2 regions of the Aminobacterium sp. genome follow, and region 1 is predicted to be linked to the other one. Evidence: predicted binding sites of a transcription regulator. Region 1 holds the regulator's gene; the other holds the start of a gene.
The links. The regulator HrcA, encoded in region 1, represses chaperone genes, less so after heat shock. The targets are predictions, from matches to a motif close to TTAGCACTCNNTNNNANNGAGTGCTAA.
Positions count from the first base shown of each region.

Region 2: groES (co-chaperone GroES) is a predicted target of HrcA. The motif match lies at 1,844-1,870, and genes of this name have one in related genera.

Region 1 is NZ_JAYFQR010000002.1:84,780-90,090, forward strand. Features, by position in the region: gene dnaJ (molecular chaperone DnaJ) at 1-8, opposite strand, end outside; gene dnaK (molecular chaperone DnaK) at 22-1,854, opposite strand; gene VB083_RS00930 (nucleotide exchange factor GrpE) at 1,914-2,570, opposite strand; gene hrcA (heat-inducible transcriptional repressor HrcA) at 2,596-3,612, opposite strand; gene VB083_RS00940 (histidine phosphatase family protein) at 3,806-4,456, shown strand; gene folP (dihydropteroate synthase) at 4,540-5,311, shown strand, end outside.
Region 2 is NZ_JAYFQR010000007.1:4,873-10,183, reverse strand. Features, by position in the region: gene groL (chaperonin GroEL) at 1-1,471, opposite strand, end outside; gene groES (co-chaperone GroES) at 1,511-1,801, opposite strand; gene tsaD (tRNA (adenosine(37)-N6)-threonylcarbamoyltransferase complex transferase subunit TsaD) at 2,008-3,021, opposite strand; gene VB083_RS04495 (hypothetical protein) at 3,028-3,585, opposite strand; gene murJ (murein biosynthesis integral membrane protein MurJ) at 3,575-5,161, opposite strand; gene VB083_RS04485 (hydrogenase 3 maturation endopeptidase HyCI) at 5,207-5,311, shown strand, end outside.

The DNA of each region.
Region 1 (5,311 bases):
GCTGGCACCTCAGATCACCCCTTACGCCTGACTCTGATCACTAAATTCAGCGTCTACTGTTTCTCCAGCCTGCTCAGAGTCTGCACTCTGCTGTGATTCTTCGGCGCCTGGATTGGAATCAGCTCCAGCCTGACTATACAAGCGAGTGGAAAACTCTTGAATTTGTTTAATAAGAGCCTCTTTGGCCTCTTTCATCTTCTCTAAGTCAGAACCTTCAAGGGATTTCTTTACATTTTCTATAGCCGTATTAATTTTTCCTTTTTCCTCAGCAGATATTTTATCGCCGTGATCTCTCATTAATTTTTCGGCCTGATATACAACGCCATCGGCCTCATTCTTAATTTCTGCCGCTTCTTTACGTTTCTGGTCTTCTGCTTCGTTTTCCTCTGCCTGCTTCGTCATCTTATCGATTTCGTCATCGGAAAGCCTTGAAGACTGAATTGTAATTTTCTGCTCCTTACCTGTTCCTTTATCCTTCGCAGATACGTTCAAAATTCCATTGACGTCTATATTAAATGTGACCTCAATCTGGGGTATTCCCCGTGGTGCTGCAGGAATCCCGTCAAGAACGAAACTTCCCAGCTTTACGTTATCAGCAGCCATAGGACGCTCTCCCTGCAAAACCATTATTTCAACCTGGTTCTGGTTGTCTGCAGCTGTCGTAAAGACTTGGCTACGAGAAACAGGAATAGCTGTATTTCGTTCAATTATCTTTGTGAAGACGCCACCAAGAGTCTCAATTCCCAAAGAAAGAGGAGTGACATCAACTAGAACTATATCTTTATGGTCTCCAGATAAAATCGCTCCCTGAATAGCAGCTCCTGCAGCTACGCATTCATCAGGGTTAATGCCTTTGGTCGGTTCCTTTCCAAGCAGATCTTTAATCTTCTTCTGAACCATAGGCATACGAGAGGAACCACCAACAAGCAATACTTTATCGATCTCGTTAGCTGTTAAGCCTGAATCCTTTAACGCACGCTTTACAGGCCCTTCTACTCTTGCCATAAGGTTATATGTAAGCTCCTCAAATTTAGCGCGGGAAAGAGACATTTCAAGATGTTTGGGACCAGTCTCATTCGCCGTAATGAAAGGCAAGGAGATGGTTGTTTCAGGCATAGAAGAAAGCTCTACCTTAGCTTTCTCAGCAGCTTCACGCAAACGCTGCAAAGCCATACGGTCATTATTTAAATCAATACCTTCGGCCTTCTTAAACTCACTTACCATCCACTCGACAATGCAGTTATCCCAATCATCTCCGCCGAGTCTGTTATCTCCAGATGTTGCAAGTACTTCGTATACTCCTTCTCCTACATCAAGGATGGAAACATCGAAGGTTCCGCCGCCAAGGTCAAAAACAAGCAACTTACTCTCGCCCTGTTTAGAATCTCCATAGGCAAGGCAGGCAGCTGTAGGCTCGTTGATAATACGTAATACTTCAAGCCCCGCAATTGTTCCTGCGTCCTTCGTTGCCTGACGCTGAGCGTCTGTAAAATATGCAGGAACCGTTATGACAGCCTTCGTAACAGACTCGCCAAGATAGTCCTCTGCATCACGCTTCATTTTTTGTAAAACCATGGCTGAAATCTCTTGCGGCGTATACGGCTTATCGTCAACTTTCACGGTCTTTTCAGTACCCATGTCTCGTTTAATCGACATAATAGTACGATCGGCATTGACAATAGCCTGACGTTTGGCTAACTGGCCCACAAGTCTTTCATTATCTTTCGTGAACGCTACAACAGATGGAGTGGTTCTGGCTCCTTCAGCATTAGGGATAATAGTAACGCTGTCGCCTTCTTTAACGGCAATACAGCTATTCGTTGTCCCAAGGTCTATTCCTACTACTTTTGACATGAATATCACCTCTATAAAAAAGAGTTAGTTTTTTGTATGTATTTTTAAATATTAACGCGCTATGCGTCTTTTTCCTTATCTTTATCGCTATTTATACTCGCATCAGAATCTTTTTTACCTACATATTTGCCTACTTTTACTCTAGATGCTCGAACAACCTTATCCCCGATCTTATACCCCGTTTGAAGTTCTGTTACGATAACTCCATCTTTTTGAGGATCATCAACGGCTTCTATTCCTACCGCTTCGTGGCAAAGGGGTGAAAAACTCTCTCCCACAGTAGGAATCTCAGAGACACCGGCACTCTCCAAAACTCCGAAAAACTGCCTACGAATCATCAAGACACCCTTTCGTATATCATCTTCTGCAAAATCACCCGATTGATTCAACGCTCTATCGAAGTTATCGAGAACTGGCAATAACTGCAAAATCAAATCCTCATTAGCTAAACGGATATACCTCTCTTTATCTCGCTCTACCCTGTTTTTAAAATTAAAAAAATCAGCCCTGGCCGAAGCTGCAGCTGTTTTAAGGGCACTATTCTCCGTTTTAAGCTCTTCTATAACTTTTTCCATCTCTTCTTTTTCTTTAACTAAGATTTCCATCTCATCCTCATTCTCAATAAGATGTGCAGACTCTTCTAACACATCGGTCTGTTTTTCCTGAACGACCTGATCGTCTTGTCTTTCACATTTATCTTTATCTACAGGGGCCATAAAGGTGAAACCTCCTTAAATATTATTAATCGATATTTTCTTTCTCAATGTCAGCCATCATGGCTTCGAGGACTGTAATAGTTTTTTCATAATCCATTCGTATGGGACCAATAATCCCCAATACAGTTTTGCGCCCTCTTTTACGGGAAGGAACCATAAGGACTGAGCAATCTTGCATTCCTTCTTCAGGATTTTCATCACCAATGGTCACGTTAACTCCAAGATCGATAGAACACCGGTCTACCATATCTACCATAGCCGATTCTTCTTCAAGAAGTGAAATTATAGCCTGCAACTTACTAATGTCCTGAAAATCAGGCAAACTGAGAATATGCTGGGCGCCTCCGACAAAAAGCTTATAGTTATATTTCTGCAACATGTCGTCCATTTGAAGGATAGCAACATGGCACGCCTCTGACAATCTTTCCAGTCCCTCAAGAACATAAGAAGAAAGAACCTGGCGAACTTCAGCCCACGGATGTCCGACAACAATCATATTTATACGACGAGCCAACTCGTCAAGAGTTTCTTGGGAAAGCTCACACGGCAGGGTAACATTATTATGGTGAACAAGGCCACCTTGAAGAACGAGTATTACGAGAACGGCATTTCCCCCAAGACGGACAAAATCTACCCTCTGTATTTCCACTTCGTGAAGAGAGGATATGGCAGCCACACCGACATAATTTGTAACCCGGCCCAAGAGTTGAGAGGCATACGAAAGAATGGATTCAATACCTTGCTTTTGGTCTTTGATACCATTTCTCCAACTTTTAAACCCCACAGGTGCAATTCTTCTTCGATGCAATATAGAGTCGACATAAAGACGATATGCTCTAGACGTAGGAAGTCGCCCGGCTGACGTATGAGGCTGGTAAAAATACCCCATCTGCTCAAGATCGTACATTTCATTCCTTACCGTGGCAGCACTGCAACCTTTTAAGTATTTACGAGCAATTGTTCTGGAACCGGCAGGTTCCCCAGTCTGTATATACTCATAAACAACGGCAAGAACGATCTCTAGTTGTCGCTCGGTAAGCACAAAGCTCCCTCCTCTTGAGGACGTATTAGCACTCTATGCCAATGAGTGCTAGCCCTCATGTTTACAAAAGGTAGATTATCAACCCTGGGGTGTATTGTCAAGACTGGTCAGCCTTTTTGTTATACTTTTTTTTGTTATACTTTCTTTTGATATAAAGATAAAAATACCTTTTAAAGTGTGAGGAGGCTTTTATATGGCATCTCAATATAAACACACCACTATTATTCTCGCTCGTCACGGTGAGTGCCAAGGGAACAAGGAAGAACGATTCCGAGGACGAGTCGACTATCCACTTAACGAAAGAGGGCTAGAGCAAGCTTCTGATCTGGGGAAAGCCCTTATTGCTCTCTCTCCTCAATATGCATATACAAGTCCCTTGCTCAGAGCTCGCCAGACAGCGTCAGCAATAGCTACATCATGCTCAATAGAAAAAGTTGAGATTCTAGAAGGGATAAATAATATTAACTTCAGTTCCTGGGAAGGCCGGCTCAAAACGGATATAGCACTTGAATATCCTTCGGAATGGCAGATGTGGCTTACCTATCCGGAAAAATTGTCTCTCCCTGGCGCTGAAACTCTTGCCGATGTTCAAAAGCGTTCCATACAAACTCTCAATGAGCTCGTGAAAAGACATAAAGGCGAAACTTTTGTTGTGGTCTCCCATCGTACAGTTCTTAAACCTCTCATTGCAGCTTGTATTCATATACCTGAACCATATTTCTGGAAAACTCACATGGATACAGCTTCGTATAGCGTTCTTACTCATGATGAAAAACGAGGGTATAGCCTTTTCTCATTAAATCAGACATTTCATCTGAAAAAAGTACAAACCGAGTGGATTTAGTCTTTTTCTTGACCTCCTTTATGAGAGGACTTATTATCTTTGTGTTTCATGCTTATTAATCACTAAAGGAAGGGAATAGTTCATTGGCTATATACCCAGTAAAAATCAAGAGTAATAAAGACCTCGTATCTTTGATAGCAAAAGTAGGAGCTGATCCCCGATCAGTGGCATATTTTGTTCCTAAACGAGAAGTCTTCGCTTTTTGGATTCCAGATGTTGATTTTCGTGCCGCCGCCTATCTCAAGCAAGAGATGCTTGCCAGAGGTGGAGATGCTGTTGTTCATCGCAATGTTATAGATGCACAGAGCAAATATAGTAATGTTCTTCTTATAGGAACAGAAGGACAATACAAAGCACTTTTTCCTAAACTGGAAGCCATGTCATGTTGGGGCATTGAAAAAATACGAAAAGAGTTAGCAGTTTCTTTTAAAAAATATTTTGCTTCATCATGGAAATTACCACTTCCGAGAGGTCGTTTTCTAAATTTAAAGCAGGGGGAAACAAAAATTATGGGCATCCTTAACGCCACCCCCGATTCCTTTTACGCTGGAAACCGCTTAGAATCCATTGCTGACCTACTGAAGCAGGCAGAACACATGCTTGAAACAGGAGCTGACATTCTTGATCTAGGGGCTGAATCGACTCGTCCAGGTGCTGATCCTATTAGCGAAGAGGAAGAAAAAGAACGCTTACTCCCCTCTCTTCAGTCATTAAGAAAAGAGTTTCCTGAAGCGATTATTTCAGTAGACACCTATAAAGGGGAAATTGCAACAATTGCAGCAGAAAACGGTGCAGATATTATTAATGATATCTCCGGTTTCTCCCTTGATGATAAAATGCTTGAGGCAGTAGCTC
Region 2 (5,311 bases), on a different contig from region 1:
CGGCCTCAATCATGTCAACATATTCGCCGGTAGCAGCATTTAGACCATTACCAGTCTTCAAGCCGCGAACTTTCTCAACAATGACATCGCCCTGATATCCAGCATTCTGAGCAATAAGATGCAACGGAGCTGTAAGGGAACTCAACACAATTGTACCGCCAGTTTTCACATCGCCGGCAAAATCCTCAAGATATGTCTCAAGGGAAGCAAGGCAGTTGATTATAGCAACACCGCCACCTGCAACGATTCCTTCCTCAACAGCAGCTCTTGTAGCGTTAAGAGCATCTTCAATACGATGTTTGAGCTCTTTCTGCTCTGTCTCAGTAGCAGAACCAACCTGAATGACAGCTACGCCGCCAACAAGCTTAGCAAGGCGCTCCTGAAGTTTCTCTTTGTCATAATCGGAAGTAGAATCTTCAAGCTCTCGTTTGATCTGAGCAGCTCTCTTACGAATTTCGTCTGGGTTGCCTGCACCCTCAACGATAGTTGTCTCTTCTTTTGTAATGCGAACTTTTTTGGCTTTTCCGAGCATGGAGATATCTGCACTATCAAGTTTGATGCCGATATCTTCACTAACAACCTGACCGCCGGTTACAATGGCGATATCGTTAAGCATTGCCTTACGACGCTCACCAAATCCTGGGGCTTTAACGGCTGCAACCTGCATTACGCCTCTCAGTTTGTTAACTACGAGAGTTGCCAAAGCTTCTCCCTCGATGTCCTCAGCAATGATCAAGAGAGGTTTACCTGTCTGAACAACTTTTTCGAGAATAGGAAGAAGGTCTTTGATATTGCTGATCTTGCCATCGTGAATAAGAATATAGGCATCATCAAATGCTGTTTCCATTCTCTCAGGATCAGTTACCATATAAGGGCTGATATATCCTTTATCAAACTGAAGTCCTTCGACCATTTCGAGAGTGGTTCCTACGGTCTGGCTATCTTCTACTGTGATAACTCCATCCTGCCCCACTTTATCCATAGCTTCAGCGATAAGCTGACCAATAGCAGAATCATTGGCGGAAATAGAAGCTACCTGAGCAATTTTGTCTTTATTTTTAACGGGAATAGCCATCTTTTTCAGCTCATCCACGACGAAATCGATAGCTTTGTCAATTCCCTGGCGCATAAGCATACCGTTAGCACCAGCCGCAACGTTTTTCATACCTTCACGGATAATTGCGCGAGCCAAAACTGTAGCTGTTGTGGTACCATCTCCAGCTACATCATTTGTCTTGGAAGCAACTTCTTTTACAAGCTGAGCTCCTGTATTTTCAAAAGGATCTTCCAATTCGATTTCTTTCGCAATGGTAACACCGTCGTTGGTAATTGTGGGAGATCCAAATTTTTTCTCAAGAACAACATTACGTCCTTTAGGACCAAGTGTTACACCAACAGTATCAGCTACTTTATCAATACCACGCAGCATTGCATGGCGTGCTTCTTCACTAAAAGTAAGGATCTTCGGCATTTTTATTTTCCCCCTTAATAGAGATCTCGTTCTCGACTCTTACTTCTCAACGATAGCGAGTACATCGCGCTCGCTGAAAATGACAAATTCGTCTCCGTCAAGCTTTACTTCAGTTCCAGCATATTTACTAAAAATAATGCGATCGCCGACTTTAACTTCAAGAGGAAGCTTCTGTCCGTTTTCAAGAACCTTACCGGTTCCCACTGCAATAACTTCTCCCTCCTGGGGTTTTTCTTTTGCAGTGTCTGGAAGAACAATGCCTCCCTTTGTTTTCTCTTCCTGATTGATGACCTTAACGACAAGACGATCACCAAGTGGCTTTAAATTCATTCGAGAATCCCTCCCTAAAAGATAAATATCTCTTTTAACATATTAGCACTCAATGTCATCGAGTGCTAACCGAACGGCTTAGATATTAATTGTCCTGCTTTTGAATCTCAAGGATGGTTAAATGTAATTAGCTGAATTTATTCTTGATAATCCATCATTTCCTCGTTATTTCTCCTATATTCTTACTTTTAAATTCTTTTAAAATACTAAACCAGTGTCCATGAGGGGTTAGGCGCTAACAAAAGATCTGATATATCCCCTTTTTGATATCTATTGAAGGCAGCTGCTGCAATCATTACAGCATTGTCAGTGCAACGAATTGCTGGAGGAATAAAAACCATCCAATCCTTTTTTTTCATCAGAGCCTCTCTCAATCCTCTATTAGCTGCAACGCCACCAGAGATAGCAACTTTCCGAATACCTGTAACTTCGACCGCCCTTTCTAGCTTGGTCATAAGGGCTTCCACTGCAGCTTTTTGAAATGAAGCGCATAAATTTGCCACTGGGAGTTCGACTTTCTTCTCTTTCAAATCATTCACAGCCCACAACACCGCTGTTTTCAAACCACTAAAACTAAAAGCAATTTCATTACTGGATTTTAACGGGACAGGAAAAGAAAAGGCTTTAGGATCGCCTTCGTGAGCGAGTGAATCGATCACTGGCCCCCCAGGATATCCCAAATCCAATAGTTTGGCCACCTTGTCGTAAGCTTCCCCCGCAGCATCATCACGAGTAGCACCTAAAAGACTGTATCTGCCAAAATCTTCTACCAAAACTATCTCTGTATGTCCTCCTGAAACAATAAGACAGATAAAAGGTGGAACTAGGTCAGGAGATGCTACAACGTTTGCAAAAAGATGTCCCTCAAGATGGTTAACGCCAAGAAGGGGCAACTTCCATGTCTGAGCCATAGCCTTTGCAGTCATAACCCCTACCATCAAAGACCCCATCAAGCCGGGACCTGCTGTGACTGCAACAAGAGAAAGCTCTTGAGCCGGTTTAGTTATGCCGGCATCGCCTAATGCTTTATGAACAAGAGGCAAAATAGCCTCCAGGTGCTTTCTCGACGCAAATTCAGGCACAACCCCCCCAAAAGGGGCATGATCTTTAATCTGGCTCGATATTAAATCAGCCTTTACGTTCCGCTGTCCTTCCAATATAGCAACAGCAGTATCATCACAACTACTTTCTATTCCTAATGTTAAAAAGCTTTTTTTCACCTATTGTCACCTCTTTGGTACATTGAAAACCCCGGTGTATTGCTCATATGAGAGTTCTACATTTCGTCCTTTAATCACATATTTAGATGGAACCGAAAAAGCTAACGTTCCAATTGTGTCGGGAGGCAAATCACCCATAGCCATAAAATCTTTATTCGTCAAAATATCCTTTGGATCGACGTTATGAGTGCCAACTTTTATATTTTCTGGAGAAAAATCCCATCTTTTTATGGTCTTATAGCGCATAACAAAGAGTGCTCTGTTTCGCAATTCTTTATTTGAAAAATGGCTGGCGTGCCATTTTAACCAATCAGGAGCATGCGGATCAGAAACAATCCCTTTAGAAAGAGATTCATCAACATAAATAAACGCAACTTGAGCTCGCGCCCCAATGACCATGTCTCCCAACGCTTCTCCCTCTATCCAAATTACAGTTGTTCGTTCATCAATTTTTTGTTGCAGAGTATCGGCTGCGCTTGCAGGCATGCTTGAACAAAAAATAGAGATAGCTAAACACAATAGAAAAGCAATTTTTTTCCCGCAGCGCGTTGTTCTATTGATCATTATGAGAATCTCCCTTCTGGTCTGTCTCTTTCTTTTTTGTAAATGCTCCTCGCAACCACTGCCATTCATGAAATTTAAAAAGCAATGTTCCCACACCATAAATCGCCGCACCCAGAATCATTACAGCAAATAGCCAGCTGCATCTTACAATAAGGCTCTCCTCAATGGGAAAAGGATAGAGAGCTTTAAATTTCAATAACGCAGCTGTCATAATTCCTAATATGGTCCCCATCCGAAATGTCCACTTCATACCCAAAATTTCTAATGGATGATTAATTCTCCGAGCTAAAAGATATCCACCAACAAAAGAAGAGAAGGTGAATCCTAAAGACGCAGCAAGAGCCAAACCGGCAAATCCCATAGGCTTAACAAGAATAAGACAGAATATAACATTGGAAACCACGCTCGACAATGTTACAAGTAAAGCTGAACGGGGGGTGCTCTGTGCATAAAGTCCCCTGAGAAGAACAGTTGTACAAGCCATTCCAGGTAGTCCCCAAGCATACATAGCCAAAGCAACTCCTGTTGCATGCCACGCCCAAGCGTTAAAGGCTCCCCTAAAAAATAATATATTAACCACTTCATCAGCAACGAGAACAAGACCCACTGTAACAGGAAGAACCACAAAAAGAGCAAACCGTACCGCATCTCGCATTGTCTCTCGAAACTCCTTTGTATCGCCAACCGCACAACGAGAAAGTTCCGGCAAGACTGCCTGAGATATGGCAATTACAAAAAGTCCTAAAGGCAATTGGATAACTCTATTGGCATAATTCAAAACAGAAATAGCCCCATCCTGAAGAAAGGATCCTAACATACGACTTATAACGGGATTGACCTGATTCAACGATAATCCAGCGGCATAAGGAAAGAAAAGTTTCATTACTTTTCGAAGTTCAGGATCTTTGAATCGAGGCTTTTCCGGCAAAAGCATTATCCCTTTGAATCCACTCCAAACCCATTGGAGAGCCATTTGACAAAAACCTCCAGCCAAAACGGCAATAATAAGTGTCCATATTCCAAAACGAGAGGCCATTACGAGAAGAATGATGAGATAGACAATATTGCTCAGCGCAGGTGCTATAGCTGGAACAAAATAAGAATCAAGACTATTAAGAACCCCCATAGCTAAAGCAGCAAGCGAAACAAAAATTAAAAAAGGGAACATCCATCGTGTCATAGAAATTGCCAAAGAGGCTTTGACAGGGTCGAAACCTGGGGCCATAATTTTGACAAGATAGGGAGACAAAAGGACTCCCCCTAACACAACAGCTGAACCTGCCAGAAGGAGAATGCATAAAGATTGCCGCGCTAAGTTCCTAGCCTTGTCTTTTCCTTTTTGAAGAAGAGTCTGGGAAAAAACAGGCACAAACGCAGCCGAAAGAGCTCCCTCTGCCAGCATTTGTCGAGATAGATTAGCTAACGTATATGCAATATAGAAGGCATCAAGTTGACTTGATGCCCCAAAAATAGCAGCTGTTACAATTTCTCGCGCTAAGCCTAAAATTCGGCTAGCAAAAGTTCCAACCATCATTACTAGAGCGTGTTTAACCATTCGGGAAACACGAGAGGACATGAAATACGCCTCCTGAAAAAATTAGCAAGAAATGAGGTGCTTTCTTTGAGTTCTATTATACTTTGGGGTATTGGCAACCCCCTTTTTGGCGACGACGGTGTCGGTCCATTTGTTGCTGACGCGCTACGAAAAGAAGGACTACAACGCTCG